Regions from separate parts of the Streptomyces roseofulvus genome, predicted to be linked through region 2. Evidence: riboswitches for the same ligand, from Rfam matches in the RefSeq annotation. Region 2 holds a riboswitch; the other holds the start of a gene.
What was found. Region 2 has a riboswitch for cobalamin ahead of cobN (cobaltochelatase subunit CobN). Riboswitches for the same ligand answer to the same signal wherever they lie in the genome.
Positions count from the first base shown of each region.

Region 1: it holds a riboswitch for cobalamin, as region 2 does, so the genes downstream of both, ABFY03_RS05085 (energy-coupling factor ABC transporter permease) here and cobN (cobaltochelatase subunit CobN) in region 2, are expected to answer to the same signal.

Region 1 covers NZ_BAAAWE010000001.1:1,104,074-1,107,775, forward strand. The annotation lists gene dhaK (dihydroxyacetone kinase subunit DhaK) at 1-353, shown strand, start outside; gene dhaL (dihydroxyacetone kinase subunit DhaL) at 361-969, shown strand; gene ABFY03_RS05080 (PTS-dependent dihydroxyacetone kinase phosphotransferase subunit DhaM) at 966-1,373, shown strand; cobalamin riboswitch at 1,602-1,795, shown strand; gene ABFY03_RS05085 (energy-coupling factor ABC transporter permease) at 1,825-2,520, shown strand; gene ABFY03_RS05090 (energy-coupling factor ABC transporter substrate-binding protein) at 2,520-2,876, shown strand; gene cbiQ (cobalt ECF transporter T component CbiQ) at 2,883-3,632, shown strand; gene ABFY03_RS05100 (ATP-binding cassette domain-containing protein) at 3,629-3,702, shown strand, end outside.
Region 2 covers NZ_BAAAWE010000001.1:3,954,856-3,958,557, reverse strand. The annotation lists gene ABFY03_RS18180 (cobalamin biosynthesis protein CobG) at 1-1,050, opposite strand, end outside; cobalamin riboswitch at 1,127-1,264, shown strand; gene cobN (cobaltochelatase subunit CobN) at 1,303-3,702, shown strand, end outside.

The DNA of each region.
Region 1 (3,702 bases), 2.9 Mb from region 2:
GCGTCGGTATCCACGGCGAGCCGGGGCGGGAGCGGCGCGGCATGATGACCGCGCGGGAGATCGCCGAGGTCGCCGTGGACGCCGTCCTGGACGACCTGCGGCCGTCGGATCCGGTACTGCTGCTGGTGAACGGGATGGGCGGGACGCCGCTGCTGGAGCTGTACGGGTTCAACGCCGAGGTGCGGCGGGTGCTGGACGCGCGGCGGGTGCCGGTGGCGCGGACGCTGGTCGGGAACTACGTGACCTCCCTCGACATGGCGGGCTGCTCGGTGACGCTGTGCGCCGCGGACGAGGAGCTGCTGCGGCTCTGGGACGCGCCGGTGGCGACGGCCGCGCTGCGCTGGGGCCGGTGAGCGGGCGATGACGGAGACGTACGGGGCCGACGCGGCGGTGCGGTGGATGGCGGCGGTCGCGGCCGCGGTGGAGCGGGAGGCCGGGCGGCTCACCGAGCTGGACGCGGCGATCGGCGACGCGGACCACGGGGCCAATCTGAAGCGCGGATTCGCCGCCGTGGCCGCGACGCTGGCGGAGGAGCCGCCCGCCACGCCGGGCGCGGTCCTGGTGACCGCCGGGCGGGAGCTGATCTCCACGGTGGGCGGGGCCTCCGGGCCGCTGTACGGGACGCTGCTGCGGCGGGCGGGCAAGGCGCTCGGCGACGCCGGGGAGGTCACCCGGGACGAGCTCGCGGACGCGCTGGAGGCCGGGGTCGCCGCGGTCGGGCAGCTCGGCGGGGCCGTGCCGGGCGACAAGACGATGCTGGACGCGCTGACGCCGGCCGTCGCGGGCCTGCGCGAGTCGTTCGCGGCGGCGGCGCGTGCCGCCGAGGAGGGCGCGCTGGCGACCGTCCCGCTGCGGGCGCGCAAGGGCCGGGCCAGTTATCTCGGTGAACGGTCGGTCGGGCACCAGGATCCGGGGGCGACGTCCTCGGCGCTGCTGTTCGCGGCGCTGGCGGAGGTGACGGCCGGATGAGCGGGGACAGGGTGGGGATCGTGCTGGTGTCGCACAGCGCGGCCGTCGCGGCGGCGGTGGCGGAGCTGGCCCGGGGGCTGGCCGGCGGCGGGGACCTGGCGCCGGTCGCGGCGGCCGGCGGCGGCCCGGACGGTGGGCTCGGCACGAGCGCGGCGCTGATCGCCGCGGCGGCGCAGGACGTCGACGCGGGGGCCGGGGTGGCCGTCCTGGTCGACCTCGGCAGCGCGGTCCTCACGGTGAAGGCCCTCCTCGCCGAGGGTGACGAACTCCCGGAGGGCACGCGGCTCGTGGACGCCCCCTTCGTGGAGGGCGCGGTGGCCGCCCTGGTGACGGCGAGCGCGGGCGGCGATCTCGACGCCGTGGCGGCCGCGGCCTCGGAGGCGTACGCCTACCGCAAGGTCTGACGGCTGCCGACGGGGCGCCTCCGGCTGGGTTCCACGCCGCCGGGGGCGCCCCTCGTCGTCCGAGCAGCAGCAACGCACTTGGACACGTCCACGCTAGTGCGGGGGTCTGACAACGGGGTCCGGCGACGGGCCCGGCGACGGGAGCCGACGACCGGTTCGACGACGGGACCGCGGGGACTCCGCAGCGCACGTGACCGACCCCGCATTGTGATGAAGCAGGTCAACACACTAATGTCGCAGCGCCTTGGTGTTCGGGAAACCGGTGCAGTACCGGTGCGGCCCTCGCCACTGTGATCGGGAGGTCCGGCTCCATCCCTCCGGGGAAGCCACTGCGCCGCCGCGGGAGACCGTCGTGGGGTGGGAAGGCGGAGTCGGGCGTCACTACCGTCAGCCAGGAGACCGGCCAGGGCGCGTTGTCCATCCACGAGGTGCTGGAGAGGGTCTCCCGATCATGCATATCGCCGAGGGGTATCTGCCCCCCGTCCACGCGGCCGCCTGGGGCGTCGCATCGGCTCCGTTCGTCGTCCACGGCGTCCGCGCGCTCACCCGCGAGGTGCGCGCCAACCCCGAGTCCACACTGCTGCTCGGCGCCTCCGGCGCCTTCACGTTCGTCCTGTCCGCTCTCAAACTGCCGTCGGTGACGGGGAGTTGCTCCCATCCGACGGGCACGGGGCTCGGCGCCATCCTGTTCCGGCCGCCCATCATGGCGGTGCTCGGCACCATCACCCTGCTCTTCCAGGCGCTGCTGCTCGCCCACGGCGGGCTGACCACGCTGGGGGCGAACGCGTTCTCGATGGCGATCGTCGGGCCGTGGGCGGGGTACGGCACGTACCTGCTGTTCCGGCGGTTCGGGGCGCCGCTGATGGTGGGCGTGTTTTTCGGCGCGTTCGTCGCCGACCTGTCGACGTACTGCGTGACCAGCGTCCAGCTGGCCGTGGCGTTCCCCGACCCGGGCAGCGGCGTGGCGGGGTCCCTCGCCAAGTTCGGCGGGATCTTCGCGGTGACGCAGCTACCGCTCGCCGTCAGCGAGGGGCTGCTGACCGTCCTGGTGATGCGGCTGCTCACGCAGTCCAGCAAGGGGGACCTGCTGCGGCTCGGCGTGCTCGCCCGGCCGGAGCCGAAGCGGCACGAGGAGGCGGCGGCGTGATGAGCCGGAACGCGAAGATCAACACCCTGCTGCTGGCGCTGGTGGCGGCCCTGGCGGTGCTGCCGCTGGCGCTCGGTCTCGGCGACCACAAGGAGGAGCCGTTCACCGGCGCCGACGGGGAGGCGGAGACGGCGATCACGGAGATCGAGCCGGACTACGAGCCCTGGTTCAGCCCGCTGTACGAGCCGCCGTCCGGCGAGATCGAGTCGGCGCTGTTCTCGCTGCAGGCGGCCCTGGGCGCCGGCGTACTCGCCTACTACTTCGGGCTGCGGCGCGGCCGGCGGCAGGGCGAGGAGCGGGCCGCGGCCCGTGCGGAGGGTGCGCCGTCCGCGCCGGACGCGGACACGGACGCGTAGCCGCCGATGCTGCCCATCGACGCGGCGGCGCACAGCAGTCGCTGGCGCCGCCGCCATCCCTCGGAGAAGGCCGCCCTCGGCTTCGGTCTGACCATCTGCGCGGTGTGCCTGCCGCCGTGGCCGGGCGCGCTCCTGGTCGCGGCGGCGACCCTCGCCGTGCTGCTCGGTCCGGCCGGTGTGCCGGGCCGGCAGCTGTGGCGGGCCTTCCGGGTCCCGCTGGGCTTCTGCGTCACGGGCGCCGTGCCGCTGCTGTTCGCGGTGGGCGGGCCGGGGGGCGCCGTGGCCTGGGCCCCGGACGGTCCGGTGCACGCCGGGGAGCTGCTGCTGCGGACGGCGTCGGCCTCGCTGGGGGTGCTGCTGTTCGCCTTCACCACGCCGGTGTCGGACGTGCTGCCGCGCCTGGTGCGGGCCGGGGTGCCGGCGCCGGTGGTGGACGTGGCCCTGGTGATGTACCGGATCGTCTTCCTGCTCCTGGACGCTCAGGCGAAGGTGCGGCAGGCGCAGGCGGCGCGGCTCGGGGCGACGACCCGGGCGGCCGTCTGGCGGTCGCTCGCCGGGCTGGGCGCGACGTCGTTCGTGCGCGCCTTCGACCGTGCGCAGCGGCTGCAGAGCGGGCTCGCCGGGCGCGGTTACGACGGCACCCTGCGGGTCCTGCTGCCCGGGGCGCCCGTCTCCCGCCCCTTCCTCGCGGCGACGGGCGGTCTCCTGGCGGGGCTCGTCGCCCTCACCCTCGTACTGGAAAGGTTCCTGCCATGACGACCCCCACCCCGGTCGTGGAGTTGGTGCGCGCCGGTTTCGCGTACGAGGACGGGCCGGCGGTCCTCAC
Region 2 (3,702 bases):
GGCCGCGTCGGCCCGGACGTCGGCGAGGGACTTGGCGCAGCCGGGCAGGCCGGTGCAGGCGGTGACGCCGGCGCCGGGGGCGGCCGGGTCGGTGATCAGGCCGGCCGTCTCCAGCGCGGCGAGCCGGGAGCCGTGCGTCCCGACGGCGACGACTCCGCGCCACGGGGTGAGCCGGAGCTCGGTGGCGCCGTCGGCGAGCGCCCGCAGCCGGCCGGCGGTGAGCCGGCCGAGCGGGGCGAGGACGTGCAGGGCGTGCGCGCCGAGCGGTCCGGGCGCGGGCGGCGGGGTCCCCGGGGAGGAGAAGGGGGGTACGGGCTCCGCGGTGATCGCCGCCTCGTGCAGGGCGGCGGCCCAGTCCGGGAGGTGCCCGGGCGGGAGTTCGCGCGGGCGCCAGGCGCCGGTGGCGGCGGCCGCGGCGGCGTCGAGGAAGGCGAGGGCGCAGGCGAGTGCGGCGGGGACGGCGTCGGCGGCGGGCAGCCGGAAGGTTCCGGAGCAGGTCGCCAGGAGGGCGGCGCCGTCCGGGGCTGCGATCAAGGTCACATCGCCGCCGAGTCCGGCGACGTCGCCGCGGCCGTCGTCGAGGACGAAGAGGAATCGGCCGGAGAGGGCCGCCGCGCGGGGTTCGGCGCAGAGTGCCCGGTCCAGGGCGCGGGCCCACAACTGCACGTCGGCGTGGCCGAGTCCGTCGAGTCCCGCGGCGGGGGAGGCGACGATGTTCCGGACCCGTTCGTGGCTGGGGGAGGGCAGCAGGCCGGCGTCGTCGAGGAGCGCGGCGAGTGCGGCGTCGCAGCCGTCGCGGAGACCGCGCAGCTCGGCGTTGCCGCGCGAGGTGACGGAGAGGCTGCCGTCGCCCAGGGTCTCCGCGGCGTCGGCCAGGACGAGCGCCTGACGGTGCGTCAATCGCCCGGCGGGTAGCCGGAGTCGGGCGAGGAAACCGTCGGCGGCGGCGTGCAGCCGGAGCGCCCCCGGGCACGCGTCGCCTCGGTCCCGTATGCGAGGTTCGCCCGGTTCGGGCGGGCTGGGCGGGGTCGGCGGCATGGCGGCGAGCATACCCACGGGGAACCGGGCGGCCACCGAGTGTGATCCGGCCGACTCTCCGGACCCCTCCGGCCCGCCGACGCCACGCTCTACTATGCAGATCGGCATGGGGTCCCAGGACCCCGGGGAGGAAGCCCGGTGAGAATCCGGCGCGGTCCCGCCACTGTGAGCCCGAGCCGGCGACGGCCCGGGTGAGTCAGGAACTCCCCGCCGACCACGACCACCCGGGGCGCGGAAACCCCGAGGAAGGGCCTGAGCCTCGCCATGCTCCTGCTGCTGTCGCACTCCGACACCGACCTGCTCAGCGCCCGCGCGGCCGGGGGGCCGGTGGAGTACCGCTTCGCCAACCCCTCCCGGCTCCCGCTGGCCGACCTCCCCGCCCTGCTCGACGGGGTCGAGCTGGTCCTGGTCCGCCTGCTCGGCGGCGTCCGCTCCTGGCAGGAGGGCCTCGACGCGGTCCTCGCCACCGGAAAGCCGGTCGTCGTCCTCAGCGGCGAACAGGCCCCCGACGCCCAGCTGATGGCCTCCTCCACCGTGCCGGTCGGCGTCGCCACCGAGGCGCACGCCTACCTCGCCCACGGCGGCCCCGCCAACCTGGAGCAGCTGGCCCGCTTCCTCTCCGACACCGTCCTCCTCACCGGCCACGGCTTCGAGGCTCCGGCGCCCGCCCCCACCTGGGGCCCGCTGGAGCGCACGGCCCGCGCCACCGACGGCCCGACCGTCGCCGTGCTCTACTACCGCGCCCACCACATGAGCGGGAACACCGCCTTCGTCGGCGCCCTCTGCGACGCCCTCGAGGACGCCGGCGCCCGGGCACTGCCGCTGTACGTGGCCTCCCTGCGGGCCCCGGAGGAGGAGCTGCTCGCCGTCCTGCGCGGCGCCGACGCGATCGTCACCACCGTCCTCGCCGCCGGCGGCACCAAGCCGGCCGCCGCCCAGGCCGGCGGCGACGAGGAGGCCTGGGACGCGGGCGCGCTCGCCGCGCTCGACGTGCCGGTGCTCCAGGCGCTGTGCCTGACAAGTGCGCGCTCCGCCTGGGAGGAGAACGACGAGGGCCTGTCGCCGCTGGACGCGGCCAGCCAGGTCGCCGTGCCCGAGTTCGACGGCCGGCTCATCACCGTCCCGTTCTCCTTCAAGGAGATCGACGAGGACGGCCTGCCCGCCTACGTCGCCGACGCCGAGCGCGCCGCCCGCGTGGCCGGCATCGCCGTCCGGCACGCCCGGCTCCGGCACATCCCGAACGCCGAGAAGAAGCTGGCGCTGGTCCTCTCCGCGTACCCGACCAAGCACTCCCGCATCGGCAACGCCGTCGGCCTCGACACCCCCGCCTCCGCCGTCGCCCTGCTGCGCCGGCTGATCGCCGAGGGATACGACTTCGGCCCGGCCGAGGAGCTGCCCGGCCTGGTCTCCGGCGACGGCGACGAGCTGATCTACGCCCTCATCGAGGCCGGCGGCCACGACCAGGACTGGCTCACCGAGGAGCAGCTGGCGAAGAACCCGGTCCGCATCCCGGCCGCCGACTACAAGCGCTGGTACGCCGAGCTGCCGGCCGAGCTGCGCGAGCAGGTCGAGGAGCACTGGGGCCCCGCGCCCGGCGAGATGTTCCTCGACCGGTCCCGGAACCCGGAGGGCGACATCGTCCTCGCGGCGCTCCGGCGCGGGAACCTCCTCGTCCTCATCCAGCCGCCGCGCGGCTTCGGCGAGAACCCGATCGCGATCTACCACGACCCCGACCTGCCGCCGTCGCACCACTACCTGGCCGCCTACCGCTGGATCGCGGCCCGCGCGGAGGACGGCGGCTTCGGCGCCGACGCCATGGTCCACCTGGGCAAGCACGGCAACCTGGAGTGGCTGCCCGGCAAGAACGCCGGCCTGTCCGCCGCCTGCGGCCCCGACGCGGCCCTCGGCGACCTGCCGCTCGTCTACCCGTTCCTCGTCAACGACCCCGGCGAGGGCACCCAGGCCAAGCGCCGCGCCCACGCCACCCTCGTCGACCACCTGGTGCCGCCGATGGCCCGCGCCGACTCGTACGGCGACATCGCGCGCCTGGAGCAGCTGCTCGACGAGTACGCGCAGATCTCCTCGATGGACCCGGCGAAGCTGCCCGCGATCCGCGCCCAGATCTGGACCCTGATCCAGGCCGCCAAGCTCGACCACGACCTCGGCATGGCGGAGCGGCCCGACGACGACGGCTTCGACGACTTCCTGCTGCACGTCGACGGCTGGCTGTGCGAGGTCAAGGACGCCCAGATCCGCGACGGCCTGCACGTCCTCGGCGGCGCGCCGGAGGGCGAGGCCCGGGTCAACCTGGTCCTCTCCATCCTCCGGGCCCGCCAGATCTGGGGCGGCACTCAGGCGCTGCCCGGGCTGCGCGAGGCGCTCGGCCTGGACGAGTCGGCCGCGACCCGCACCACCGCCGACGAGGCGGAGGCGAAGGCCCGCGAGCTGGTCGAGACCATGGAGGCGGCCGGCTGGTCCGTGGACGCGGTCCCGGCGGTCGCCGGCGACCACGGCCCCGAGGTCCAGGCCGTGCTCCGCTTCGCCTGCGAGCAGGTCGTGCCGCGCCTCGCCGCCACCACCGACGAACTCGCCCACGCCGTGCACGCGCTGAACGGCGGCTTCGTGCCGGCCGGCCCGTCCGGATCCCCGCTCCGGGGCCTCGTC